Regions from separate parts of the Pseudomonas sp. P108 genome, predicted to be linked through region 4. Evidence: predicted binding sites of a transcription regulator. Region 4 holds the regulator's gene; each other region holds the start of a gene.

Region 1 (7,138 bases), 2.7 Mb from region 4:
CGCTGGCGATCCTGCCGCAGGTGCCGCTGGAGGTGTTGTTCGGCGTTGGCTTCTTGTGTTCGCTGGTGCAGTTCTGTCTGTATCCGCTGGCGGTGGCGTTTTCCAACGACCATGTCGAAGGTGATCGGCGGGTATCGCTGACGGCGATGCTGTTGGTGACTTACGGTGTCGGCGCGAGCATCGGGCCATTGCTGGCGGGTGTGCTGATGAAGCTGTTTGGCAGTCAGAGCCTGTATGCGTTTTTCAGTTTCTTCGCACTGGTGCTGGTGTGGCGGATCCGGCCGAAAGCCGTGACCAATCTGCATCAGGTCGACGACGCGCCGCTGCATCACGTGGCCATGCCTGACAGCATGTCCAGCTCGCCGCTGGTGGCCGCGCTTGACCCTCGGGTAGACGAGCAGGTGGTGCAGGAGCAGATGGTGCAGGACCCTGTGCAAGCGCCGCCGACTCCCGAACCTGCGCCTGAACCCGATACACAACCAGAGCCTGCGGCAGAAACTGAAACGGATAGTGGCAACGACAAGCCCGCGCCAGATCTCAGTGGCGGCAGACCTTGAGCTGAACAAAAAACACCACGCATAAAAAAGGGCAGCCCCGCCAGGGACTGCCCTTTTTATTGTCGCTGCAAATCACATATCGTCTTTGTCGAAACGGCGTGCTTCACGTTGCAGCTGATAAACGAAACGCTCAACGTTGCGTGCAGCCTGACCACTGATGTTGTGGAAGCGCAGGCCGGCGAAGGTGATGTTGAGTTTTTCTTCGAAGTGCAGATAACGCAGTTCGACGGAGGTTGGCTGGTTGCCGAACAGCGGCGGGGCGATCAGGCGGTCATAGACCTGGCCCAGTTGCAGACGATCAGTGATATCGCCTTCGAAACGCAGCTTGCAGCCGGTCGCGGAGATATCCAGCAGTTTGCCGTTGATGGGTGTCTTGAGCTTTTCGCCGCCCAGTTCAACGCTGACCAGATCAGTCAGTTTCAGCGCGGCGCGGAAAGCATTGCGGCGCTGGTGGTAAACCACTTCGGTCGGTAGCTCGCCGGTGTAGAAGCGATCACCCTCGGATTCCTCGATATTCAGCGTGCCGGTGCACTCCCAGGCAATGCGCACACCGTCATGAAAACCTTCGACCTTGAACGGCTCACCGGCCAGCAGAAAGCGTTCGCCATCGCGCGGGATCATTTCGTCCAGAGCGATCGAAGCGCTGTCGCGGTCGACCTTGATCAGGTAGCTCTGAAAACGCTGGCTGCGCTCATGGAAGGTGATGATCAGCGGATCGTGGCTTTCTTGCAGCTGGCGCAGGTTGCTGGAGATTTCCAGTGGCGTGGTAAGCACCTTAGGGGGCTGCGGAGCATCATCCGCGCTGAGGGCGTTGGACACGGTTTATCAATCTCCAGACAAAATATGACGACTAGCCAGCATTTTGCCAGCATGTTCCGCGGGTTGATAGAGCTGGCGCATCAACGGCTCATGCCTGGCTGAGCGGACGCGGTACGGCGGGTTTGGCAAATGTACCGCTGGCGTTATAAAGCGCTGGCGCTTCACCACCGGTAAGGATCTTCAGCTGATTGGCCGTGGCGGCCTGCTGGATCTGGATCGACTGGCCATTTTTGACGTTGGCCGCCTGGCATTGAGCGATCAGATCGGTCAGGGCATCGCCCTGGCTCAGCAACTGATCGCCAATGCTCGACTGGCCAGCCAGTTGCTCAAGACCTGAACGATCGGTTGGCAGGTTGAGGCTGGCAAGGATTTCGCTGCGCTTGCGGCCATGCTGTTCAAGCAGAATGATCAATGCCTGTTTGTGCGCCAGAATTTCTTCGAGCAGTGGCATGTCGCGACCGTGCAACGCGAGGGATTCGGTTTGCAGCAACTCCAGCAATTGTTGAGCTGGAGCAAAGTCGTCGTTGATCAGTTGCAATAAATTAGTGTCGTGCATGGCTGGCCTTGGGTTTTAAGCGTCCAAAAGCCTGGCGCAGGCAAAGGCCTAGCGCTGGGCTTCGAAGTTGAGCAGTTTGCTGGCTACACGGTTGCTGTCGACTTTATAGCTGCCATCGGCAATCGCGGCTTTCAACTCGGCCACACGGGCTTTGTCGACAGCAGGCTGATCGCGCAGCTTGTCAGTGACCTTCTGCAACTGTTGAGCCTCATTGCTGAGGTGTACCGATTCCCCGCTTTTTGCGGTACTGGCCGTTTCGGCCTGGGTATTCAGCGGCGCAGAGGTACCGGTTTCGGCGGTTTCCTTGGCGTTGCTGGTACGTGTACTGCCCGTAAGTGACGAGGAGTTGTTCAAACGGCTGAAATCGATGACCATGATAAAAACCTCTGGGAATTTGGACGCTTGCCATGTTTTCGGCCACCCTCTGGAAAACTTTAGGCACATTTACAATGAGCCTTGCATGCGCCGGCGCGTGTCCTGCTGCGGCACAGTTTAGGGAACAGCCGGGGTCAGCGCCAGTTTTCTACATCGCCACTTCCACTTGGCCGGGCGCGGTGACTTGCGCCTTGATGACCCGTTGCGAATTGAGGTTTTTCACGCGTATCTGTTCTTTCAAACCGCCATTGGCCAGTGCTTCACCGGGCATGCGCACGGCCAGCGTACCGCTGCGTGCGGTGATGACCACTTGATCGCCCTTGCGAACCACTTCGGCCTGTTCCAGATGGACCAGTGTAATCACCTGATCGGCGACCGTTGGTCGGGTTAATTTCTGCCCGATCGCTTCGTCTACCGAAGTCAGAAAGCCTTGGTTGATCGTGCTTACGTCGCGCTCTCGCAAGGTCACGTCCTGTGGCTCGATAATCCCTGCGCGTTTCAGTGGCCGCGTGGTCGTCACAATCTCGCGAAACAGGCGGACTTGAGCGGGCACGAACACGGTCCAGGGCGAGGCGCCTTCACAGCGGACCTTCACCGTGACCCGGCCCAACGGACGTGCCGGGCTCTCCAAAGTCGCTGTCAATTCCTTGTCGCACATAGGCATGCGCATACGGGGGTCGAGCTGGTTTACTTCGATTTCGTAGCGACCTTCCGTTTGACTGGTAGCCAGATAGTCTTCTACGGTGAACTCAAGAAAGCCCTGAGTGACGCCGATAAGCATGTCAGGCAAGGTAACCGCATCAGCAATGGCAGGGCTGCCAGCGAAAAAGCAGCAGACGGCTGACATCGCGCAAAGGCTTTTGCGAGCGCGGGAGGTCAGGTGTCGGAAAAATGTCGTTTGAGCGTTCATACGAGTTAAAAAGCAAGCGCCGTGCCGTTTAGCAATGAATGTGCGTCGCAACAACACTTGGCGTTGGTGTAGGAGTCTGGGCATGGCTGGTGTAATGGATTCGGTGAACCAGCGCACGCAACTGGTGGGGCAGAATCGCCTGGAGTTGTTGTTGTTCCGTCTTGACGGTCAGCAGCTCTATGGAATCAACGTGTTCAAGGTGCGGGAAGTGTTGCAGTGCCCGTCGCTGACGTTGATGCCCAAGTCCAGTCCTGTCGTGTGCGGGGTGGCAAATATCCGGGGGGCGACCATTCCGATCCTTGATCTGGCAATGGCCACCGGTTCCGGAGCGTTGAAGGACAAGAACAACCCGTTCGTGATCATCACGGAGTACAACACCAAGACCCAGGGTTTCCTGGTCCGCTCGGTGGAGCGCATCGTCAACATGAACTGGGAAGAGATTCATCCGCCGCCCAAGGGCACCGGTCGCGATCATTACCTGACCGCTGTGACTCGGGTGGACAATCAGTTAGTCGAAATCATCGACGTCGAGAAAGTGCTGGCGGAAGTTGCGCCGACACCGGAAGCGATTTCGGTGGGCGTGGTCGATGTCGAGACCCAGACCAAGGCACTGTCTTTGCGTGTCTTGACGGTCGATGACTCATCGGTGGCGCGCAAGCAGGTCACGCGTTGTCTGCAGACGATCGGTGTCGAAGTGGTGGCGCTGAACGACGGCAAACAGGCGCTGGATTACCTGCGCAAGCTGGTCGACGAGGGCAAGAAGCCGGAAGAAGAGTTCCTGATGATGATTTCCGACATCGAGATGCCGGAGATGGACGGGTACACCCTGACGGCGGAAATCCGCGGCGACGCACGCATGCAAAAGCTTCATATCATCCTGCATACTTCGTTGTCCGGGGTATTCAATCAGGCGATGGTCAAGAAAGTCGGTGCAGATGACTTCCTGGCCAAATTCCGCCCTGATGACCTGGCATCCCGGGTAGTCGACCGGATCAAAGCAGCAGATATCAGCTGAGGGCGCTTTGCCCTTGGCGGTCAACACGATTTAAGAGGCGGCATCATTGTCTACGGGTAATTTGGATTTCGAACAGTTCCGGGTCTTCCTGGAAAAAGCCTGTGGCATTTTGCTCGGTGAAAACAAGCAGTACCTGGTCTCGAGCCGTCTCAACAAACTGATGGAGCAGCAAGGCATCAAGTCCCTGGGTGAGCTGGTTCAGCGCATCCAGACCCAGCCGCGCAGCGGTTTGCGCGAGCAGGTGGTCGATGCCATGACGACCAACGAAACCCTGTGGTTTCGTGACACCTATCCGTTTGAAGTCTTGAAGAACAAGGTGCTGCCTGAAGCGATCAAGGCCAGCCCCAACCAGCGTCTGCGGATCTGGTCGGCAGCCTGCTCGTCGGGTCAGGAACCGTACTCGCTGTCGATGTCGATCGACGAGTTCGAGCGCACGAATCTTGGCCAGTTGAAGATGGGTGTGCAGATTGTCGCCACCGACCTGTCCGGTCTTATGCTGACCAACTGCAAGACCGGCGAGTACGACAGTCTGGCAATCGGTCGCGGTTTGTCGCCGGAACGTCTGCAGCGTTACTTCGACCCGAAAGGGCCGGGGCGCTGGGTAATCAAGGCGCCGATCAAGAACCGTGTGGAGTTTCGCTCGTTCAACCTGCTCGACAGCTATGCCGCGCTGGGCAAGTTCGACATCGTGTTCTGCCGCAACGTGTTGATCTACTTCTCTGCCGAAGTGAAGAAAGACATTCTGTTGCGCATTCACAGCACGTTGAAGCCGGGCGGTTATCTGTTCCTTGGCGCTTCCGAAGCGTTGAACGGTTTGCCGGACCATTACCAGATGGTGCAGTGCAGCCCGGGGATCATTTACCAGGCGAAGTGATTGCATCGGCAATACAAAAAACGGCAGGCCTGCAAAGGTCTGCCGTTTTTTTGTGCCCGAAGAAATTCTCCTTAACACCACAAACCCCCTGTAGGAGTGAGCCTGCTCGCGATCGCGGTAGCACATTCAGCATCATCGGTTTCTGACACACCGCTATCGCGAGCAGGCTCACTCCTACAGGGATCGTGGTGTGTATGGGATGGGCGGCAAGCGGCAGAAAAGCGGCATCCGGCGGAAACCTGTTGCCGCTTTTCTGGCATTGCCGCTTTGCCGACGTCCTGCAAAGCCCCGGTTTATGGGTGTTTTATGGTTTGGCACGGCGCTTGCTAAAGCTCAGTTACGAAAAACCGGTCACCTGAAGGTTCCCGACATGAGCATCAGCTTCGATAAAGCGCTCGGCATTCACGAAAAGGCATTGGGCTTCCGCGCCCAGCGTGCCGAAGTGCTGGCCAACAACATCGCCAACGCCGATACCCCGAACTACAAGGCGCGGGATCTGGAGTTCTCCAAAGTGCTTGAAGCACAGACCCAGAAAAACGCTAACGGCACCATCGCCCTGAACATGACCAACAGCCGTCACATCGAAGCTGAAGGCCTGGGCAACGGCGACGAATCGCTGATGTATCGCACGCCGATGCAACCTTCGATCGACCAGAACACCGTGGACGCCCAACTGGAACAGTCGAACTACGCGGAAAACGCCGTCGGCTTCCAGGCCAGCTTCACCCTGCTCAACAGCAAATTCAAAGGGCTGGTGTCAGCCCTGCGCGGAGAGTAATCCATGTCCCTGTCCAGCGTTTTCAACATTGCCGGCAGCGGCATGAGCGCACAGACCACGCGTCTGAACACCGTGGCGTCGAACATCGCCAACGCCGAAACCGTCTCCTCAAGCATCGACCAGACCTATCGCGCCCGTCACCCGGTATTCGCCACCATGTTCCAGGGCGGCCAGAACAGTGGCAGCAACTCGCTGTTCCAGAGCCAGGACGCAGCCGGTCAAGGCGTACAGGTGCTCGGCGTGGTCGAAGACCAGAGCAACCTTGAAGCGCGCTACGAGCCGAACCATCCGGCGGCCGACGCCAAAGGCTACGTCTACTACCCGAACGTCAACGTGGTGGAAGAAATGGCTGACATGATTTCCGCGAGCCGGTCCTTCCAGACCAACGCCGAAATGATGAACACCGCCAAAACCATGATGCAGAAGGTACTGACCCTCGGTCAGTAATAAGGGGCGACGGCCATGAGTGTTTCCGATACCACCAGCAGCTTGAGCATGAATGACATCCTGTCGAACTCGTCGAAAAAGACCAGTTCGACCGCCGGTGGCATTGCTTCGGCCACTAACAGCGCCACCGGCGGCCAGGCCCTGGGCAAGGACGCGTTCCTGCAATTGCTGGTCACCCAGCTAAAAAACCAGAACCCGCTCGATCCGCAGGACAACAGCGCATTCGTTGCCCAGTTGGCCCAGTTCAGCAGCCTGGAAGGCATCACCACGCTGAACAGCACGGTCAGTTCGCTGGCCGGCAACTACAACTCCTCGCAAGCCTTGCAGGCTTCGTCGCTGGTGGGTCGCAATGTGATCGTGCAGACCAACTCGGTTCAGCTCGACGATCCGAGCAAAGGCATGACCGGTTCGGTCACCGTTCCGTCGTCGATCGCCGGCGGCACCGTGAGCATTACCGACAGCAGCGGCGCGGTGGTTCGCACCATCGATCTGGGCAGTCGCGCGGCAGGCGCCGCGAGCTTCACTTGGGACGGCAAGGACAAGGACGGCAATCTGGTCAAGACCGGTACTTATACCGTCAAGGCCAACGCATCGATCAATGGCACCTCGACCGACATGGCGACGTACCTGCCGGCCACCGTCACCAGCGTGACGATCAGCCAGACCGGCGGCGAACTGATGCTCAACCTGTCCGGCAAGGGCACCGTTGCCCTGTCCAAAGTACAAACCATTGGTATATAGAGCCGATTAACCCGGCACAAAGGAGTGGAATATGTCTTTCAATATCGGCCTTAGCGGTCTCTATGC
Region 2 (7,138 bases), 2.1 Mb from region 4:
CGCCGTGCAGCAGCTCAACGGCCAGATCGGCACCATCGACAGCCGTCAGGCGAAACCGGCCAGCGTCGAAATCAAAGGCAAGGTCGACCGCTACGCACCGGTGACCATCAAGGGCGCGGTCAATCCCTTCGACCCGATGGCCAGCCTCGACATCGCCACCAGTTTCAAACGCGTCGAGCTGACGACACTGACGCCCTACTCCGGCAAATTCGCCGGCTACCGTATCCGCAAGGGCCGGCTCAACCTTGACCTGCATTACCTGATCACCAAGGGCCAGCTCAAAGCCGAGAACAAAGTGGTGGTCGAGCAATTGCAGCTCGGTGAAAAGGTCGACAGCCCGGATGCCGTGAGCCTGCCACTGAAACTGGCGATAGCGCTGCTCAAGGACGTTGACGGCAAGATCTCCATCGAATTGCCGGTGACCGGCGACTTGAACAACCCGCAGTTCAGCGTGATGCCGATAGTCTGGCAGACCCTGCGCAACCTGATCGTCAAAGCCGCTGCAGCGCCGTTCAAAATGATTGGCGGGCTGATCAGTGGCGGCGGTTCGCAAGACCTAGGCACCGTGTCGTTTGCGCCAGGTTCCAGCGACTTGAGCAAAGATGCCGAAGCCGCGCTGATCAAGCTGTCCCAAGCACTGAAGGAGCGTCCGGCACTGCGCCTGGAGATCGAAGGCACGGCCGCCAAAAGCAGTGACGGCCCGTTGCTCGCCGAGCAGCGTCTGGAACGTGAATACCAGTACAACTACTACAAGATGCTCCAGCGTCGTGGCGATAAAGTCCCGGCTCAGGCGTCGCTGCTGCAAGTGCCAGAGGGCGAGAAAGGCCCACTGCTCGAAGGCATTTACCGCACCCGTCTGAAAACCCAGCCACCGGCCGAATGGAAGGATCTGGGCAAGGAAGAACGCACAGCGAAGATGCGCGACGGCGTGATCCAGTTCTGGAGTGGCAGCGATGTGCTGCTGCGTCAGTTGGGTCAGGACCGTGCCAGCAGCATCAAGGATTATCTGGTCGATAAAGGCCAACTGGCAGACGACCGCGTTTACTTTATCGATGCCAATCTTGGTGAGGCCGAGAGCGACGGCCGCGTGGTGACGCAAATGCATCTGGATGCCGAGTGATGAAGCGTCAATGGCTGGCCACGCTGACACTGGCGCTCGCTGCCAGCCATGCCGTTGCGTCCGATACCCTGCGCTGCGGCAGTCAATTGATCAGCCTTGGCGACCGCTCCAGCGAAGTCCTGCAAAAGTGCGGTGAGCCGGTCAGCCGCGATGTGCTGGGCTACAAGCGCAGCGCCAATCGCCGCGAGGAGTTTCAGGTAGAGGAATGGACTTACGGCCCGAGCAACGGCATGTATCAATACCTGCGCTTCGAAGGCAATCGCCTGCGGCAGATCAGCAGCAAACGCGGCAACTGACCCGACACCGATTCCCCTGTAGGAGTGAGCCTGCTCGCGATAGCGGTCTGTCAGCTAATCAAATTGCTGACTGACACACCGCTATCGCGAGCAGGCTCACTCCTACATTTGTTTTGTGTTGTCTCTGAAATAGAACAAGCCCCGACACAAGTGGCGGGGCCTGTAATGGTCACATCCGTGTGACCGTTCGCATGAACTCTAAAGTTGCGGCAGACGTATTGCTCGGCCCGTCTGTCGCGTCTTCTCCCGGTCCAGGCGAGAAGTCATGCCTTACTCGGCTTTCAGGCCGTCAGCGGAGACCGCTTTAACGCCTTTGATTTTCTTGGCGATTGCAACAGCAACGTCTTTCTGCGATTCAGTTACAGCAGTAGTCGACGACAGCGATACAACGCCTTTGTTGGTTTCTACTTTGATGTCGGTACCTGGAATGCCTTTTTCGGTGACCAGGTCAGCTTTGACTTTGGTGGTGATCCAGGTATCGGAAGTAGCTTCTTTAGCCTGGGTGACTTCACCGGCAGCCAGAGTCATTGGAGCCTGGGTAGCTTGGGTGGATTGTGCGAATGCACCGGAAGCCATGGTCAGGGTCAGCGCGGTAGCAGCAGCGGCAGTGATAGCGAACTTCTTCATACGAGTAACTCCTGTTTTTCTGGAAAGTCTGCTGGTTGTCTTGTCAGCAGGGTTACCAAGGTAGTTGCGAACGCTGTGCCAACTTTTGAGAATCGATAATTTCCTTATAAATCAATAAGTTATCAATTAGCAAAATTTTCGAAATCATGCAATTTGCATGACCTTCGAATTATCGACATGCAAGTTACGGTTTTTCGGAAAGTTCCTAAGGCGCTGAAATTATTGAAGCTTTTGTGAAGTGCCGCGCAATGGAAAATGCCCCGCAGTGCGGGGCATTTTCGAGTACATCACTGACCGCTTATGTACCGCTGGCGGTGCAGCCTTTAGGGGAATAATCCGGAGCAACGGTGGTACCGCAGGTCCATACACCCGCGCCGGTCCCTGAAGAACGAGTCAGGGTGATGGTCTTGCTCAGCACCGGACCCGGGGCATTGAGCAGTGTGCAAGTGATGGTTCCGGCACCGGTGGATGCAGTACCGGATGCGGCGAGTGTGCAGTTGGATGTCGCCGCCGTCGCACTACCCGCAACCAATGTCAGCGTAGGATCGGTGCCTTGATTGATGGTGTCTTCAAACGGCACCTTCAGCGCACTGATCTCCGCCAGCCCCGCCGTTACCTTCGACCGCGCCTGATACTTGGAATACTGCGGCAAGGCGATGGTCGCCAGAATCCCGATGATCGCCACCACGATCAGCAGCTCGATCAGAGTAAAACCTTGTTGTTTTTTCATAGACACGCTCCATGCATGAGTCGAAATCTCATGATCTGCAAGGGAAGCAGCATAGGCCATGCCAACGCCTTCGAAGCCCCGCCCCTTGGGCGCGAACCACATACATCGCCATTTCCTACAACCCGCAACCGCACTATCTGACACTTTTTGTCACCTGCACTGGCCGTGTTTGGCGCTGTCACTTGACTAGGCTATAAGTCATGAACTGCAAGCGTGCGGAATCCCCATGAATGACATCGCTCTGAGCGGTCTGGCCAAGCAATTGGTGCAGGCCGAACTGCTCACGGAAAAAAGCGCCCAGCAAGCCTCGCAACAGGCCCAGCGTAATCGCTTGTCGCTGGTCAGCTATCTGGTGCAGAACAAGCTGGTCAAGAGCTCACAGGTCGCCGAAATCGCCTCCGAGCATTTCGGCATGGCCTTGCTTGATCTCAATTGCCTGGACAAGGAAACCCAGCCCAAAGGCCTGGTCAGCGAAAAACTCGTGCGCCAGCATCACGCCCTGCCCCTGTGGCGACGTGGCAACAAGCTGTTCGTGGGCATTTCCGACCCGAGCAATCATCAAGCGATCAACGACATTCAGTTCAGCACCGGGCTGAGCACCGAAGCCATTCTGGTCGAGGACGACAAGCTCAGCGATGCCATCGAAAAATTCTTCGACACCAACGCCAGCGGTCTGGAGGACATGGCCGATGTCGATCTCGATGGCCTCGACGTCGAATCCATTGACGACAACAAACAGGATGCCATCGCCGGTCTCGACGCCGACGATGCGCCGGTGGTGCGCTTCGTGCACAAGATGCTGCTCGACGCGATCAAGAGCGGCTCTTCCGACTTGCACTTCGAACCCTACGAGAAGAACTACCGGGTAAGGGTGCGCACCGACGGCATTTTGCGCGAGGTGGCCAAGCCACCGATTCAACTGGCCGGGCGCATCGCCGCGCGCCTGAAAGTCATGGCCAGCCTCGATATCTCGGAACGGCGCAAACCGCAGGACGGGCGGATCAAGATGCGCCTGTCGAAAAGCAGGTCGATCGATTTTCGGGTCAACACGCTGCCGACCCTGTGGGGCGAAAAAGTGGTGATCCGGATTCTCGACCCGTCCAGCGCACAGATCGGCATCGACGCGCTCGGCTATGAGCCCGTGCAGAAAGACCTGTATATGGCCGCGCTCAAGCAGCCACAGGGCATGATCCTGGTCACCGGGCCCACCGGTTCGGGTAAAACCGTTTCGCTGTACACCGGCCTGAATATTCTCAACACCGTCGACATCAACATTTCCACCGCCGAAGACCCGGTGGAGATCAACATGGAAGGTATCAACCAGGTCAACGTCAATCCCAAACAAGGGCTCGACTTTGCCCAGGCACTGCGCTCGTTTCTGCGCCAGGACCCGGACGTGATCATGGTCGGCGAGATCCGCGATCTGGAAACCGCCGAGATCGCGATCAAAGCCGCGCAGACCGGTCACCTGGTGCTCTCGACCCTGCACACCAACAGCGCCGCGGAAACCCTGACGCGCCTGCACAACATGGGCATTCCCGGCTTCAACATTGCCACCTCGGTCAGCCTGATCATCGCTCAGCGTCTGGCGCGCAAACTGTGCAGTCACTGCAAGAAAGCCATCGAGATCCCCCGCGAAACCTTGATCAAGGAAGGCTTCCCCGAGGAACGCATCGGCCATTTCACGATCTACGAGCCGGTCGGTTGCGATCACTGCAACGGCGGCTACAAAGGACGCGTGGGGATTTATGAAGTGGTAAAGAACACACCAGAGCTGCAACGTTTGATCATGGCCGAAGGCAACTCGCTGGAAATCGACCTGCAGATGCGCCGAGACGGCTTCGACGACCTGCGCACCTCCGGGCTGCACAAGGCCATGCAAGGCATCACCAGCCTTGAAGAAATCAACCGGGTCACCAAGGACTGAACATGGCGGTCAAGGCAGCGAAAATCAGTATTTATGCCTGGGAAGGTACGGACAGGAAAGGCAGCAAAGTCACCGGTGAACTCAGTGGACAGAATCCGGCACTGATCAAGGCCCAACTGCGTAAACAGGGGATCAGTCCCGGCAAGGTACGCAAAAAATCCGCGTCGTTGTTGAGTTTTGGCAAACGCATCAAGGCCCAGGACATCGCCCTGTTCACCCGGCAGATGGCGACCATGATGAAGGCCGGCGTGCCGTTGCTGCAGTCGTTCGACATCATTGGCGAAGGCTTCGAAAACCCGGCCATGCGCAAGCTGGTGGACGAGGTCAAACAGGAGGTCGCGGCCGGTAACAGCTTCGCCACAGCCCTGCGCAAGAAGCCGCAGTATTTCGACGAGTTGTATTGCAACCTGGTCGATGCCGGCGAGCAGTCCGGCGCCCTCGACACGCTGCTGGAACGGGTCGCAACCTATAAGGAAAAAAGCGAACGGCTCAAGGCCAAGATCAAGAAAGCCATGACCTACCCCACCGCCGTCGTACTGGTCGCAGCGGTCGTGACCGGAATTCTGCTGGTTAAAGTGGTGCCGCAATTCCAGTCGGTATTCTCGGGGTTCGGTGCAGAGTTACCGGCCTTCACCCTGATGGTGATCAGCCTTTCGGAATTCATGCAGCAATGGTGGTGGGCGATTCTCGGCGCGCTGGTCGCGGCGATTTTCGGCACCCGTCACGCACTGAAAACCTCCCAGGCGCTACGTGATCGCAAAGACACCTGGCTGTTGAAACTGCCCTTGGTCGGCACGCTGATGTACAAGTCAGCGGTAGCCCGTTTCGCTCGAACCCTGTCGACCACGTTTGCTGCCGGTGTGCCATTGGTGGAAGCGCTCGACTCGGTGGCCGGCGCTACCGGCAATGTGGTGTTCAAGCGTGCCGTGCTGCGCATTCGCCAAGACGTCTCCACCGGCATGCAGCTGAATTTTTCGATGCGCAGCACCGGAGTCTTTCCCAACATGGCCGTGCAGATGACCGCGATTGGCGAAGAGTCGGGGGCGCTAGATGAAATGCTCGACAAGGTTGCAGGCTTTTACGAGGAAGAAGTGGATAACATGGTCGACAATCTCACCAGCCTCATGGAGCCGTTCATCATGGTCGTGCTGGGGGTGATCGTCGGCGGGCTGGTGGTAGCCATGTACCTGCCGATTTTCCAACTCGGCTCAGCGATCTGACATGCCTATCGACGAACTGTTCGCCCTGTATCCGCTGGCCTTTGTCTTTACCGCCCTGTTGCTCGGTCTGGTGGTCGGCAGCTTCCTCAATGTGCTGATCTGGCGCCTGCCGAAAATGCTCGAACGCGATTGGCGTCAGCAAGCCCACGACGTGCTCGGTTTGCCCGGCGAAACGCCGCTGTCGACCTACAACCTGATGCTGCCGCACTCTGAATGCCCGCACTGCGCCCACCGGATCCGCGCGTGGGAAAACATTCCGCTGCTCAGTTATCTGTGGCTGCGGGGGCGCTGTTCGGCGTGCGCTGCACCTATCAGCAAACGCTATCCGCTGACCGAACTGGCCTGCGGGCTGCTCTCGGCATTCATTGCCTGGCACTTCGGTTTCGGCTGGCCGGCGTGCCTGCTGATCGTCCTCACCTGGGGTTTGCTGGCGATGAGTCTGATCGACACCGAACATCAACTGCTGCCCGATGTGCTGGTGCTGCCGTTGCTGTGGCTGGGGTTGATCGTCAACAGTTTCGGCGTCTTCGTACCGTTGCACGATGCACTGTGGGGCGCGGTGGCCGGTTATATGGCGCTGTGGTCGGTGTTCTGGCTGTTCAAGCTGCTGACCGGCAAGGATGGCATCGGCCACGGTGATTTCAAGCTGTTGGCGCTGCTCGGTGCCTGGGGTGGCTGGCAGATTCTGCCGCTGACGATTCTGTTGTCATCACTGGTCGGCGCCATTATCGGGGTGGTTTTGCTACGCCTGCGCGAACAGAAAACCTCGACGCCGATCCCCTTCGGCCCCTATCTGGCCATTGCCGGCTGGATTGCCTTGCTCTGGGGTGGTCAAATAACCGACTTCTATTGGCTGTTTGTCGGTTTGAAATGAATACCCCTGTGGAAAAACCCTGGATTCTCGGCCTCACCGGCGGCATCGGCAGCGGCAAAAGCGCGGCGGCCCAGCACTTCATCGACCTTGGCATTCATGTGGTTGACGCCGATCACGCGGCGCGCTGGGTGGTTGAGCCGGGGCGCCCGGCGCTGGCAAAAATAGCCGAACACTTCGGGCCTGGCGTTTTGCAGGGCGACGGCACGCTGGATCGCGCCGCCCTGCGCAAACTGATATTCGAAGTGCCGGAAGAACGCCGCTGGCTCGAAGCCCTGCTGCATCCGTTGATCGCCGAGGAAATCGCTCATCATCTGGCGCTGGCAAAATCGCCTTACGCGATACTG
Region 3 (7,138 bases), 730 kb from region 4:
TGAAGCGCGGCGTATGGCCCCGCTCGATGCGCCGCTATTGATTGAAGGCGAAACCGGCACCGGTAAGGAGTTGCTGGCGCGTGCCTGCCACCTCGCCAGTCCGCGTGGGCAGTCGCCGCTGATGGCGCTCAACTGCGCCGGCCTGCCCGAGTCGATGGCCGAGACCGAGCTGTTCGGCTACGGCCCCGGCGCCTTTGAAGGTGCGCGGGCCGAAGGCAAGCTCGGGCTGCTGGAGTTGACGGCGGGCGGTACGCTGTTTCTTGATGGCGTCGGTGAGATGAGCCCGCGCTTGCAGGTGAAACTGCTGCGCTTTCTTCAGGACGGTTGCTTCCGTCGCGTCGGCAGCGATGAAGAGGTTTACCTGGATGTGCGGGTGATCTGCGCCACCCAGGTGGACCTGTCCGAGCTGTGCGCGCGCGGCGAGTTTCGCCAGGATTTGTATCACCGCTTGAATGTACTGTCCTTGCACATCCCGCCGCTGCGCGAATGCCTCGACGGCTTGACCCCGCTGGTCGAGCACTTCCTTGATCAGGCCAGTCGGCAGATAGGCTGTTCGCTGCCGAAACTGGCGCCGGCGGCGATGGATCGACTCAGTCATTACCATTGGCCGGGCAACGTGCGGCAGTTGGAAAACGTTTTATTCCAGGCAGTTTCGCTGTGCGAGGGCGGCACGGTGAAAGCCGAGCATATTCGTCTACCGGATTACGGCGTGCGTCAGCCGCTTGGCGATTTCTCGCTGGAGGGTGGGCTGGACGAGATTGTCGGGCGCTTCGAGAAAGCGGTGCTGGAGCGGTTGTATTCCGAGCATCCGAGCAGTCGGCAGTTGGGTAAGCGTTTGGGGGTTTCGCATACCACCATTGCCAACAAGCTGCGTGAATACGAAGTCGGCAAAGAGTCGGGCAGCACGTGATCGTTCCCACGCTCTGTGTGGGAACGCAGCCCGGGACGCTCCGCGTCCCAAAGCGGACGCAGAGCGTCCATTGAGGCATTCCCACGCGGAGCGTGGGAACGATCATTCGAGGGATTGCCGCCAAGCGGCATAACACCGCCGGTTTTTCGACTTCGATACATTTCACATTTCCCCTCGCCATCCCTCAAGTCCTTTGTTTACCGGGCCTTTGTGCGCCAGAAAAAAGTTGGTCTGCAAATTGCTTATGGCTCAGCAGTACAGCGGTGGGCGGCAAACGTCCGGCATGCAGAGGAAAGAGTGTGGACAAGTACCTTTATGTGGCAATGACCGGCGCCAGCCAGAACGCGCTGGCGCAAAAGGCGCATGCCAACAACCTGGCGAACATCTCCACCAACGGTTTTCAGCGCGACCTGGAGCAGGCGCGTTCGATGCCGGTGTTCGGTGACAGCTTTCCGGCGCGTGCGTTTGCCATGAGCGAACGGCCCGCCACCGACTTCACGCCAGGCTCGCTGGTGCAGACCGGTCGTGACCTCGACGTCGCCGTCACCGGCAACGGTTTTATCGCCGTGCAGAACCCGAACGGCGGCGAAAGCTACGTGCGCACCGGCAGCCTCAACGTTGACGCCCTCGGCGTGCTGCGTGCCGGCAACGGTATGCCGGTCATGGGCAATGGCGGTCCGATCGCCGTGCCGCCCGAGCAGCAGATCGAAGTCGGCGAAGACGGCACCATCAGTATTCGTGCGATGGGCGAAGGCCCGCGTGTCATGGCGGAAGTCGACCGGATCAAGCTGGTCAACCCGGACATCAAGAACATGAACAAGGGCCTCGACGGCTCGATCTACACCAAGGACGGCCAGCCTGCGCCGGCCGATGCCAACGTCAAACTGGTGTCGGGTTTCCTTGAGTCGAGCAACGTCAACGCCGTTGAAGAGATGACCTCGGTGCTGGCCTTGGCCAAGCAGTTCGAGTTGCACGTCAAAATGATGAACACCGCCAAAGACGACGACCAGGCCATGGCTCGGGTCTTGCAGATCAGCTAATTATCAGAACGTCGCGCCGAAAAACAGGCGCACGAGGAGAATCGAATGCTTCCGGCTCTATGGGTTGCCAAAACCGGTCTGTCCGCCCAGGACACCAACCTGACCACCATTTCCAACAACCTGGCGAACGTGTCGACCACGGGTTTCAAACGTGATCGCGCCGAGTTCCAGGACTTGCTGTATCAGATCAAGCGCCAGCCAGGCGCCCAGTCGACCCAGGACAGCGAACTGCCGTCGGGTCTGCAACTGGGTACCGGTGTGCGCATCGTCGGCACCCAGAAAAACTTCACCGCCGGCAGCCTGCAAACCACTGAGCAGCCGCTGGACATGGCCATCGACGGTCGCGGTTTCTTCCAGATTCTGCAGCCGGACGGCACCACGTCCTACACCCGTGACGGTACCTTCCACCTCGACTCCAACGGCCAGATCGTCAACGCCAGCGGTTTCGCTCTGGAACCGGCCATCGTCATTCCGAACGATGCCCAGACCTTCACCGTCGGCCGTGACGGCACCGTGTCCATCACGGTTGCTGGCAACGCTGCGTCTCAGGTGATCGGCAATCTGCAGACCGCCGACTTCATCAACCCGGCCGGTCTGCAAGCCGTGGGCAACAACCTGTTCCTGGAAACTGCCGCTTCCGGCGCGCCGCAAGTCGGCACCCCGGGTCTGGCCGGTTTCGGTACGACCCTGCAGAACACTCTGGAAACCTCCAACGTCAGCACTGTTGAAGAGATGGTCAACATGATCACCACTCAGCGCGCTTACGAGATGAACTCCAAGGTGATCTCCACCGCTGACCAGATGCTCTCGTTCGTAACGCAGAATCTGTAATCAAGTCTATGAGGCGGCCATGAGGTCGCCTGCAACACCGTGAGGTAGGGTCATGAATCGCTTTGTATCTGTTCTGGCATTGAGTGGGGTCGTCTCGCTCGCGGGCTGCGTCGCCCCGACGCCCAAGCCCAATGACCCTTACTACGCCCCGGTGTTGCCGCGCACGCCGTTGCCGGCTGCCGCCAATAATGGCTCGATCTATCAGGCCGGCTTCGAGCAGAACCTGTACAGCGACCGCAAGGCTTTCCGGGTCGGTGACATCATCACCATCACCCTGAACGAGCGCACGCAGGCGAGCAAGAACGCCAACTCGCAGATGGACAAGAACAGCGACAACAAGGTCGGTCTGACCTCGTTGTTCGGCTCCAGCCTGACCACTAACAATCCGATTGGGGGCAACGACCTGAGTCTGAACGCCGGCTATAGCGCCGACCGTTCGACCAAGGGCGACGCCAAGTCCGGGCAGAGCAACAGCCTGACCGGTTCGATCACCGTGACCGTCGCTGACGTGCTGCCCAACGGCATCATCGCCGTGCGCGGCGAGAAGTGGCTGACACTGAACACCGGTGACGAACTGGTGCGCATCGCCGGTCTGGTGCGCGCCGATGACATCGCCACGGACAACACCGTGTCGTCGACCCGGGTCGCCGATGCACGCATCACCTACTCGGGTACCGGCGCGTTTGCCGATACGAGTCAGCCAGGCTGGTTCGACCGTTTCTTCCTCAGCCCGCTGTTCCCTTTCTAGGTGGCTACGTTGAATCTGAAAAGCCTTATGGTGGCCGCGCTGTTGATGTCGGCGGCCTTCAATGCACAAGCCGAACGGTTGAAAGACATCGCCAGCATTTCCGGCGTGCGCTCCAACCAGTTGATCGGTTACGGCCTGGTGGTCGGGCTTAACGGCACCGGTGACCAGACGACGCAGACCCCGTTCACCCTGCAGACCTTCAACAACATGCTCTCGCAGTTCGGCATCAAGGTGCCGCCAGGATCGGGCAACGTGCAATTGAAGAACGTCGCGGCGGTGTCGATCAGTGCTGACTTGCCGGCGTTCGCCAAGCCAGGTCAGCAGGTCGATATCACGGTGTCTTCGATCGGTAACTCCAAGAGCCTGCGCGGCGGCACCTTGCTGCTGACCCCGCTCAAGGGTATCGACGGCAACGTCTACGCGGTCGCTCAGGGCAACCTTGTCGTCGGCGGTTTCGACGCCGAAGGCCGTGACGGATCGAAGATCACCGTCAACGTTCCGTCGGCCGGTCGTATCCCTGGCGGTGCCTCGGTGGAACGTTCGGTACCGAGTGGTTTCAACCAGGGCAACAGCCTGACGCTGAACCTCAACCGTTCCGACTTCACCACCGCCAAACGTATCGTCGACAAGATCAACGACATGCTCGGCCCTGGCGTCGCGCAAGCCATCGATGGCGGTTCGATCCGCGTCACCGCGCCACTCGATCCGAGCCAGCGCGTCGACTACCTGTCGATCCTGGAAAACCTCGAAGTCGATCCGGGTCAGGCGGTGGCGAAAGTCATCATCAACTCGCGTACCGGCACCATCGTCATCGGCCAGAACGTGAAAGTGTCGCCAGCCGCCGTGACCCACGGCAGCCTGACCGTGACCATCACCGAAGACCCGATCGTCAGCCAGCCCGGCCCGCTGTCCAATGGCCAGACCGCTGTTGTGCCGCGCTCGCGGGTAAATGCCGAGCAGGAAGCCAAACCGATGTTCAAGTTCGGCCCGGGCACCACCCTCGACGAGATCGTGCGTGCGGTGAACCAGGTCGGCGCGGCACCGGGTGACTTGATGGCCATCCTCGAAGCGCTGAAGCAGGCCGGTGCGTTGCAAGCCGACCTGATCGTGATCTGAGGCCGACCCTTATGGATATGCGCAAAAGCGGTCTGGTCAGCAGCAGCGATTCGGGTTCCTACTCGGACCTCAATCGCCTGAACCAACTCAAGGTCGGCGACAAGAACAGCGATGCGAACCTGCGCAAAGTGGCGCAGGAATTCGAATCGCTGTTCCTTGGCGAAATGCTCAAGTCGATGCGCTCGGCCACTGAAGCGCTGGGCCAGGACAACCCGCTCAACACGCCGGCAGCCAAGCAGTATCAGGAAATGTACGACCAGCAACTGGCCGTTTCCATGTCCCGCGAGGGCGGTGGTATCGGTCTGGCCGACGTGCTGATGCGGCAGATGTCGAAGAACAAACCGCTGGCGCCGGGTGAGGCGGCGGCCGCGTCCGCCGCCAAGCAGGAAGAGGCCAAGGCGAAAGCTGCGGCCGTGGTCACACCGGTTGCCGCTGGCACCGTTGCTACCAACGGCCCGTTGTCGCGGCTCAATGGCGAGCGTCCGTTGTGGGCATCGCGTTCGGTGAGCGCGCCGAACACGCAACTGGCTCATCGCAATGACATGGAGCTGATCAATCAGCGTCGTCTGGCTCTGCCACCGAAACTGGCCGATCGTTTGCTCGCAGGCCTGGTGCCATCGGCTACGCCGGCAGCGGCCACGCAATTGCCGCAGCGCGCGACCACGGCTGCTACCACCGGCGCCGGCCCGCTGTACAACGGCGACTGGCTGGCACGTGCCGAGAGCGAAAAATCCGCTGGCGGGCAGATGCAGATCTACGGTCGCGCCATGGCGCAGATTCCGCTGGCGCCGGCGAAGAAAGCCTTCAGTTCCGCCGATGAATTCGTCAACACCATGCTGCCGATGGCCAAGGAAGCGGCCGACCGTATCGGCGTCGATCCGCGTTATCTGGTGGCGCAGGCGGCACTGGAAACCGGTTGGGGCAAATCGGTCATGCGCGCCCAGGATGGCAGCAGCAGCCACAACCTGTTCGGCATCAAGGCGAGCAGTAACTGGAAGGGCGATTCGGCCCGGGCGATCACCAGCGAGTTCCGCGATGGCGCGATGGTCAAGGAGACGGCCGAGTTCCGTTCCTACGCCTCGTACAAGGACAGCTTCCACGATCTGGTGACTTTGCTGCAGAGCAATAATCGCTATCAAGATGTCGTGAAGTCTGCCGATAACCCAGAACAGTTTGTACGCGAGTTGCAAAAGGCCGGTTACGCAACCGACCCGAACTACGCCAGCAAGATTTCGCAGATAGCCAAGCAGATGAACAGTTTCCAAAACTACGCTGCGGCGGGTGTATCCACCACGCCTTTATAAGGCACAAGGTATAAGGTCTGAACCATGAGTTTGCTCAATATCGGGATGTCGGGACTGTCGGCCAGCCAGTCCTCTCTGGCTACGACAGGCAACAACATTGCCAACGTCGACACCGCCGGTTATTCACGCCAGCAAACCGTGCAGGGCACCAAATCCTCGCAGCAGTACGGCACCGTGTTCATCGGCACGGGCACCACCCTGGCCGACGTGCGCCGGGTGTACAACTCGTACCTGGAAAGCCAACTGCACACGGCAACTTCGCTCGACAGCGAATCTGCCGCGTTTCTGGCTCAGGCCACACCGCTGGACTCGATGCTGTCGGACACCAACACCGGCCTGACCGGCGTGCTGCAGAAATTCTTCACCACGATGCAGGGCGTTTCGACCTCGGCGACCGATGACACTTCCCGTCAATCGGTGCTGACCGGCGCACAGGCGCTGACCAGTCGCTTCAACACCATCGCCAAGCAGCTCAACGACCAGAACACCACCATCAACGGCAGCCTTGGCGACATGGCAGCTCAGGTGAACAAGCTGGCCACCTCGATCGCCAACCTGAACCAGAAGATTGGCGAGATCTCCACCAGCGGTGGTGCGCCGAACGATCTGCTGGACAGCCGTAACGAAGCCGTACGTCAGTTGTCCGAGTTGACCGGCGCGCAGGTCGTCGAGCGTGGTACCAGTTTTGACGTGTATATCGGCAGCGGCCAGCCGCTGGTCATCGGTAACACCACCAACACGCTGAGCACCGTGCCGCTCAAGGATGATCCATCGCGCATGGGCATCCAGATGGATCGCGGTTCGAGCACCATCGACATTACCTCGGCGATGAGCGGTGGCGAAATCGGTGGCCTGCTGACCTATCGCAAAGAAGTCCTCGATCCATCGCTCAACGAGCTGGGCCGCGTAGCGCTGGTGATCGCTGATCAGGTCAACAGCCAGCAAGCCCAGGGCATCGACAAGAACGGTGACTTCGGCGCTGCGATTTTCAACAACATCAACAGTGCCGCGCTGGTCAGTTCGCGCAGCATCGCGCAGTCGGGCAACAGCACCGGTTCGGGTAACCTCGATGTCACCATCAAGGACACCGGCAAGCTGACCACCAGCGATTATCAAGTGACGTTCACCAGCGCCACTGACTACACCGTCAAGCGCTCCGACGGCACCGACCTGGGTGCCTTCAGCACCA
Region 4 (7,138 bases):
CGCTGCTTCATGCTGGGCGAACTGATCGACGCCCGTGAGGCGTACCTGCAAGCCCTGGCCCTGGCGCAAGTGTTGTTCGAACGTTGGGCAGATGCCGACGAAGCGGTGGCGGCCTGCGTCATCTCGCACCACAACCTCGCGGATTTGCACTTGCGTCTGAATCAGCCGGAGGAGAGCGCCGAATACCTCTGCGCTATTCACCAACGGCTGCTGCAAACCATGCAGGACGAACGTCAGCGCCTGGCCTTGCGTGAAGCGGCGCTGCGCCAGAGCAGCAAGACCTACGTCGAGCTGCTGAATTTCATCAGCGAACACGGCGAATACCCGCGTACCCAGCGTCTGCTGCACCCGGATACCGGCAATGCGCGCCGCGCGCCTGCCCCACATCACCATGGAGTCCATTGAAATGGCTTTTACCTTGCCTGCCTTGCCTTACGCCTACGACGCTCTTGAGCCGCATATCGATGCACAGACCATGGAGATTCACTACACCAAGCATCACCAGACTTACATCAACAACCTCAACGCCGCTGTAGAAGGCACTGAGTACGCTGAATGGCCGGTAGAAAAACTCGTCGCCAGTGTTCAGCAACTGCCGGAAAAACTCCGTGCGGCGGTGATCAATCAGGGCGGCGGTCACGCCAATCACTCGCTGTTCTGGGAAGTGATGGTGCCGAGCGGTGGCGGCAAGCCGGATGGTGCGTTGGCCAAGGCCATCGATGAGCAACTGGGTGGCCTCGACAGCTTCAAGGAAGCCTTCACCAAAGCCGCACTGACCCGATTCGGCAGCGGCTGGGCCTGGCTCAGCGTGACCCCGGAGAAAAAACTGATCGTGGAGAGCAGCGGCAACCAGGACAGCCCGTTGATGAATGGCAACACGCCGATCCTCGGTCTCGACGTCTGGGAGCACGCCTACTACTTGCGCTATCAGAACCGCCGCCCCGAATACATCAATGCGTTCTACAACGTAATCAATTGGCCTGAAGTGGCTGCGCGCTATCAGGCCGCACTGGTTTAAGTCTTCTATAAAAAAAATCCAAGGCTGACTATGGGCACTGAAACACTGGCGATCGGAAGTGGGCGTATGTTTCGTTACGCAGTGGGATCGCTGTTGCTGTTGGCGGGCATGACCTTGCTGGTCGCCCACGGGCTGGAATGGCTGAACCTCGAACCGAGGCTGTTGCGGGCGTTGCAGGGTGGTGCGATCTGCGCCCTGGGCACGGCACTTGGCGCTGTGCCGGTGCTGGTGATTCGGCGTATGCCGCAGGCGCTCAGCGATACGTTGCTGGGGTTTGGCGCCGGCGTGATGCTAGCGGCGACGGCGTTTTCGCTGATCGTACCGGGAATTGCCGCCGCCGAAAGCCTGGGTCTGACTCCGTGGGGTGCCAGCGGCCTGATCTGCTTCGGCATCATGCTCGGCGCTTTCGGGCTGTATCTGGTCGATCGCAAAGTTTCCGGCGCCTCACCGGAAATGCTCGTCGGCACGGTCGAACATCCGGTCATTCCGCCGCGGATCTGGTTGTTCGTGTTTGCCATCATTGCCCATAACATCCCTGAAGGTATGGCCGTCGGCGTGTCTGCCGGTGGCGGCATGCCGGATGCGGACAGTCTGGCCATGGGCATCGCTTTACAGGATGTGCCGGAAGGTCTGGTGATTGCATTGGTCTTGGCCGGGGCAGGGATGTCGCGGGTCAAAGCATTTTTAATCGGAGCGGCGTCAGGTCTGGTCGAGCCGGTGTTTGCGCTGCTGTGTGCCTGGCTGGTCGGTCTGGCGCAGGTATTGTTGCCGATAGGTCTGGCACTGGCGGCGGGGGCGATGTTGCTGGTGGTGACCCACGAGGTCATCCCGGAATCACGACGCCATGGTCATGAAAAACTGGCCAGTCTTGGCTTGTTGATCGGGTTTTGTCTGATGATGGTGATGGATACGGCGTTGGGTTGAAGTAGATCAACAGATCGCAGCCTTCGGCAGCTCTTACGGGGAAGATTTGTGCGTCGCGGGCTGCGATTTTTTGCCTCAGGTTTTCAACCACCTTCGCCGAAGTAGTCGTTGATCAGATCAACCAATGCCTGCAAGGCTTCATCAGCCTGTTCACCCTCGGTACTCAGTTGGATGACCGTACCCTTGCCGGCAGCTAGCATCATCATGGCCATGATGCTTTTTCCGTCGACCATGGATTCGGGAGTGCGCCCGACTCTGATAGTACAATTCTTGAACTCGCCAGCAACCCCGACAAACTTGGCCGATGCGCGGGCATGCAGGCCCAGCTTGTTGATGATTTCGATTTCCAGAGCAGGCATCGCGGTGTGAATCCTTTAAGTGAGGTCGCGGTGGCGAACCTGGACGTTCTTCAGGGTTTTCTGCAGGGCCTGACCCAGACGTTCGGTCAGGTAGACGGAGCGGTGATGCCCGCCGGTGCAGCCAATGGCAATGGTGACGTAGGCACGGTTGCTGGCGGCGAAGCGCGGCAGCCACTTGTGCAGGTAGGTGAAGATGTCCTGAAACATTTCTTCGACCTCCGGCTGTGCCGCCAGGTATTCAGCCACCGGCGCATCGAGACCCGATTGCGCACGCAGTTCCGGCTTCCAGTACGGATTGGGCAGGCAGCGCACATCGAACACCAGATCCGCATCCACCGGCATGCCGCGCTTGAAGCCGAAGGACTCGACCAGAAATGCGGTGCCCGGCTCTGGCTGATTCAGCAGACGCAGCTTGATGGAGTCGCGCAACTGGTACAGGTTGAGGTTGGTGGTGTTGATTTTCAGGTCGGCGAGGTCGGCGATCGGGCCGAGCAGGGCGGTTTCATCCTGGATCGCTTCGGCCAGCGAGCGATTGGCGTTGCTCAGTGGATGGCGTCGGCGGGTCTCGGAGAAACGCTTGAGCAGGGTTTCTTCGTCGGCGTCCAGATACAGGACATCGCACTGGATGTGCTTGGCCCGGACATCTTCAAGCAACTCGGGAAAGCGCGTCAGATGGCTCGGCAAGTTACGCGCATCGATCGACACGGCCACCAGCGGTTGCGCCAGCTCAGTGTGAATCAGCGCGCGTTCGGCCAGTTCCGGCAGCAAGCCTGCGGGCAGGTTGTCGATGCAGTAATAGCCGTTGTCCTCAAGGACATCCAGAGCCGTGCTTTTACCCGAGCCGGAACGGCCGCTGACGATGATCAAACGCATGATTAATGCCCGTTCTGCTCGCTCAGGACGACCTGATACAAGGCTTCGCTACTCGGTGCGCTACGCAGCTTTTCGCGCACTTCCTTACGATCCAGCATGCTGGCGATCTGACGTAGCAACTCCAGATGCGCATCGGTGGCGGCTTCCGGGACCAGCAAAACAAACAGCAGGTCAACCGGAGCGCCGTCAATGGCGTCGAAATCGATCGGAGCGTCAAGGTGCATCAGCGCGCTGATCGGCGCTTGGCAACCCTTGAGGCGGCAATGGGGGATGGCGATGCCGTTACCAAAACCGGTGGAACCGAGTTTTTCACGGGCAATCAACGCCTCGAAGACATCCTGCATGGCCAGATCCGGCACTTCGCGGGCGATCAGGTTGGCAATTTGTTCGAGGGCTTTCTTTTTACTGCCACCCGGCACGTTCACGAGGGAACGGCCGGGGGTCAGGATACTTTCAAGTCGGATCATGGAATGGGGGGTTATCGACCGGTCGCGCCCTGGAGCAGGCTCTGGGTCTTTTCCTTATGCTTTTTGAGTTGTTTATCCAGCTTGTCGGTCAAGGCGTCGATCGCGGCATACATATCGGTATGTTCTGCGTTGGCGACCACTTCACTGCCGGGGATATGCAAGGTGGCTTCGATTTTCTGCTTAAGCTTTTCGACGCACATCGTGACTTGCACGTTGGTGATCTTGTCGAAATGGCGCTCTAATCGTTGAAGTTTCTCATTGATGTAGCCGCGCAGAGGTTCGGTCACTTCCAGTTGGTGTCCACTGATGTTGACTTGCATACAGCTTCTCCTTCGTTGCCAGTGCATAAAGCGGCAGGCTGGATAGCCTGCCACTGGAACGCTGTAACGTGGCTTACATCAACCGCTTGCGTTCGCTCGAAGGCGCGATCCCTAAGGATTCGCGGTACTTGGCGACGGTGCGGCGAGCCACCTGAATGCCTTGTGCCTCCAGTAAACCAGCGATCTTGCTGTCACTCAACGGCTTTTTCTGATTTTCCGCGGCAACCAGTTTTTTGATGATCGCGCGGATCGCCGTGGACGAGCATTCGCCGCCTTCGGAAGTGCTGACGTGGCTTGAGAAAAAGTATTTCAGCTCATAAATACCGCGCGGGGTATGCATGAATTTCTGGGTGGTCACCCGCGAAATCGTCGATTCGTGCATGCCGACCGCTTCGGCGATGTCATGCAGGACCAACGGCTTCATGGCTTCGTCGCCGTACTCCAGAAAACCGCGCTGATGCTCGACGATCTGGGTGGCAACTTTCATCAGGGTTTCGTTGCGGCTCTGCAGGCTCTTGATGAACCAGCGGGCTTCCTGCAACTGGTTGCGCATGAAGGTGTTGTCGGCGCTGGTGTCGGCTCGACGGACGAAACCGGCGTACTGGGCGTTGACGCGCAGGCGCGGCACCGATTCCTGGTTCAACTCGACCAGCCAGCGCTCATTGTCCTTGCGCACAATGACGTCAGGCACAACGTATTCGGCTTCGGTGGATTCGATCTGCGAACCTGGGCGCGGATTAAGGCTCTGCACCAGTTCGATGACCTGACGCAGTTCGTCTTCCTTGAGCTTCATGCGGCGCATCAACTGGCTGTAGTCGCGGCTGCCCAGCAGGTCGATGTAATCGCTGACCAAGCGTTTCGCTTCAGCCAGCCAAGGTGTCTTGGCCGACAACTGGCGCAATTGCAGCAGCAGGCATTCGCCGAGGTTGCGCGCGCCGATGCCGGCCGGCTCGAACTGTTGAATGCGGTGCAGGACGGCTTCGATTTCGTCCAGTTCGATGTCCAGCTCCGGGTCGAACGCCTCAAGAATTTCTTCGAGGGTTTCGTCCAGGTAGCCCTGATTGTTGATGCAATCGATCAGGGTCACGGCGATCAGGCGATCGGTATCGGACATAGGTGCGAGATTCAGTTGCCACAGCAAATGGCTTTGCAGGCTCTCGCCGGCAGAGGTGCGGGTGGTGAAGTCCCACTCGTCATCATCGTTGCTGGGCAGGCTGCTGGCGCTGGTCTGGTAGACGTCTTCCCAGGCGGTATCGACCGGAAGCTCGTTGGGGATGCGCTCGTTCCATTCGCCGTCCTCGAGGTTGTCGACCGTCGGGGCGGTTTCCTGATAGGACGGTTCCTGGATCTCGGTGTTGGGCTTCTGTTCGGCGTTGTCAGCCATGGGGTCGGAATTATCGAAGTCTTCGCCTTCTTCCTGGCGTTCGAGCATCGGATTGGATTCCAGCGCCTCCTGGATTTCCTGTTGCAGATCCAGGGTCGACAATTGGAGCAGGCGGATGGCCTGTTGCAGCTGCGGTGTCATCGTCAGCTGCTGGCCCATTCTCAAGACTAGCGATGGTTTCATGGCAGGGGCTTAACACCTTATTCGCCGGCGCTATGCGCCATCCACTACAGGGCGCCGAGGCGCCAAACTTAAGCAAATTATATGCCTGAAACTGAAGTGTTTGCCTAGAGCGCTGTAACAATTAAAGCGGATTAAATCCTGCTTGAATCGATACAGCGCCCCGGCGGCGCACCGGGCACTGTTGCGCTTACAGGCGGAACTCGTGGCCCAGATACACTTCCTTGACCAGATCGTTGGCCAGGATGGTTTCTGCATCGCCTTCAGCGATCAGTTGACCATCGTTGACGATGTAAGCGGTTTCGCAGATGTCCAGCGTTTCACGGACGTTGTGGTCGGTGATCAGCACACCGATACCCTTGGCCTTGAGGTGGTGGATGATCTGCTTGATGTCGCCGACCGAAATCGGGTCGACACCGGCGAACGGTTCGTCGAGCAGGATGAATTTCGGTGCAGTCGCCAGTGCGCGAGCAATTTCCACCCGGCGGCGTTCACCACCGGAAAGGCTCATGCCGAGGTTGTCGCGGATGTGGCTGATGTGGAATTCCTGCAGCAGGCTTTCCAGCTCCTTGCGACGGCCGGCCTTGTCGAGTTCCTGGCGGGTCTCGAGGATGGCCATGATGTTATCGGCCACCGACAGTTTGCGGAAGATCGACGCTTCTTGCGGCAGATAGCCGATACCGGCCTTGGCGCGACCGTGCATTGGCTGATGGCTGACGTCCAGATCGTCGATCAGTACGCGGCCCTGATCGGCCTGTACCAGGCCGACGATCATGTAGAAGCACGTGGTCTTGCCGGCACCGTTCGGGCCGAGCAGGCCGACGATCTGGCCGCTGTCGATCGACAGGCTGACGTCACGCACGACCTGGCGGCTTTTATAGGCCTTGGCCAGGTGCTGAGCTTTCAGAGTTGCCATTACTGGGTTTTCTCGTCGGTTTTCTTCTTCGGCTGGATCACCATGTCGATGCGCGGACGCGCCTCGGTGACCTTGCTGCCGGTAGCGCGACCGGCGCTGGCCAGTTTCTTCACGGTGTCATAGACGATTTTCTCGCCCTGAGTGACGTTGCCGTCTTTGTCGACGACCTTGGCCTTGTCGATCAGCACGACGCGGTTTTGCTGGGCGTGGTATTGAATCGTCACGCCGTAGCCTTGAACCGGTTTGGTGTCGCCCTGGGTTTGCAGCTGCTCGAAGTAAGCCAGGTTGCCCACGGAGGTCACTACGTCGATATCGCCATTCGGCGCGCGAGTCATGGTGACCGTGTTGCCTTTAACGATCATCGAGCCCTGGGTGATGATCACATCACCTTTATAGGTAGCGATGCCGTTCTTGTCATCCAGTTGGGCGTCGTCGGCCTGAATGCGGATAGGTTGCTGCTGATCGTTCGGCAGAGCCCAGGCGCTCACGCTTCCCAGTGCTGCGCCCAGACTGAGCAAAATAGGGAGGGTTTTAACGAGCCTCATACTGTCCTCTTACGTTCGATAGCAGGTGTATCCTGCTTTCCTTCAGGTACGCTTTCATTCCAACGCCAGTCGATACACCGCCAGCGCCGTCGATTCTAACGGGTTGCTCGGTCTGCGCATATTCCTGCTGCGGGAACACGGTCATGCGCGTG

The links. Region 4 encodes sigma-54, which starts transcription at its own class of promoters, with help from an activator protein. Its sites were predicted from a motif close to ANTGGCATNNANNTTGCTNT; they were not measured.
Region 1: the regulator sigma-54 is predicted to act here: its motif matches at 5,417-5,436, upstream of flgB (flagellar basal body rod protein FlgB).
Region 2: the regulator sigma-54 is predicted to act here: its motif matches at 2,820-2,839, upstream of QOM10_RS24960 (pilin).
Region 3: the regulator sigma-54 is predicted to act here: its motif matches at 1,136-1,155, upstream of QOM10_RS07990 (flagellar basal body rod protein FlgF).

What each region holds. Positions count from the first base shown of each region.
Region 1 covers NZ_CP126691.1:5,000,591-5,007,728, reverse strand. Annotated here, with positions in the region: gene QOM10_RS22015 (MFS transporter) at 1-557, shown strand, start outside; gene QOM10_RS22010 (flagellar brake protein) at 630-1,376, opposite strand; gene QOM10_RS22005 (flagella synthesis protein FlgN) at 1,465-1,932, opposite strand; gene flgM (flagellar biosynthesis anti-sigma factor FlgM) at 1,981-2,307, opposite strand; gene flgA (flagellar basal body P-ring formation chaperone FlgA) at 2,456-3,217, opposite strand; gene QOM10_RS21990 (chemotaxis protein CheV) at 3,300-4,232, shown strand; gene cheR (protein-glutamate O-methyltransferase CheR) at 4,279-5,106, shown strand; gene flgB (flagellar basal body rod protein FlgB) at 5,477-5,884, shown strand; gene flgC (flagellar basal body rod protein FlgC) at 5,888-6,331, shown strand; gene flgD (flagellar hook assembly protein FlgD) at 6,347-7,072, shown strand; gene flgE (flagellar hook protein FlgE) at 7,104-7,138, shown strand, end outside.
Region 2 covers NZ_CP126691.1:5,669,196-5,676,333, forward strand. Annotated here, with positions in the region: gene QOM10_RS24945 (DUF748 domain-containing protein) at 1-1,120, shown strand, start outside; gene QOM10_RS24950 (DUF2845 domain-containing protein) at 1,120-1,416, shown strand; gene QOM10_RS24955 (BON domain-containing protein) at 1,687-2,043, opposite strand; gene QOM10_RS24960 (pilin) at 2,342-2,773, opposite strand; gene pilB (type IV-A pilus assembly ATPase PilB) at 3,000-4,700, shown strand; gene QOM10_RS24970 (type II secretion system F family protein) at 4,703-5,920, shown strand; gene QOM10_RS24975 (prepilin peptidase) at 5,922-6,794, shown strand; gene coaE (dephospho-CoA kinase) at 6,791-7,138, shown strand, end outside.
Region 3 covers NZ_CP126691.1:1,819,006-1,826,143, forward strand. Annotated here, with positions in the region: gene QOM10_RS07985 (sigma-54-dependent transcriptional regulator) at 1-910, shown strand, start outside; gene QOM10_RS07990 (flagellar basal body rod protein FlgF) at 1,210-1,950, shown strand; gene flgG (flagellar basal-body rod protein FlgG) at 1,996-2,781, shown strand; gene flgH (flagellar basal body L-ring protein FlgH) at 2,834-3,529, shown strand; gene QOM10_RS08005 (flagellar basal body P-ring protein FlgI) at 3,557-4,645, shown strand; gene flgJ (flagellar assembly peptidoglycan hydrolase FlgJ) at 4,657-5,949, shown strand; gene flgK (flagellar hook-associated protein FlgK) at 5,974-7,138, shown strand, end outside.
Region 4 covers NZ_CP126691.1:1,092,455-1,099,592, forward strand. Annotated here, with positions in the region: gene QOM10_RS04580 (hypothetical protein) at 1-405, shown strand, start outside; gene QOM10_RS04585 (superoxide dismutase) at 407-1,018, shown strand; gene QOM10_RS04590 (ZIP family metal transporter) at 1,049-1,942, shown strand; gene QOM10_RS04595 (HPr family phosphocarrier protein) at 2,026-2,301, opposite strand; gene rapZ (RNase adapter RapZ) at 2,317-3,174, opposite strand; gene ptsN (PTS IIA-like nitrogen regulatory protein PtsN) at 3,177-3,641, opposite strand; gene hpf (ribosome hibernation-promoting factor, HPF/YfiA family) at 3,653-3,961, opposite strand; gene QOM10_RS04615 (RNA polymerase factor sigma-54) at 4,035-5,528, opposite strand; gene lptB (LPS export ABC transporter ATP-binding protein) at 5,716-6,441, opposite strand; gene lptA (lipopolysaccharide transport periplasmic protein LptA) at 6,441-6,986, opposite strand; gene lptC (LPS export ABC transporter periplasmic protein LptC) at 6,973-7,138, opposite strand, start outside.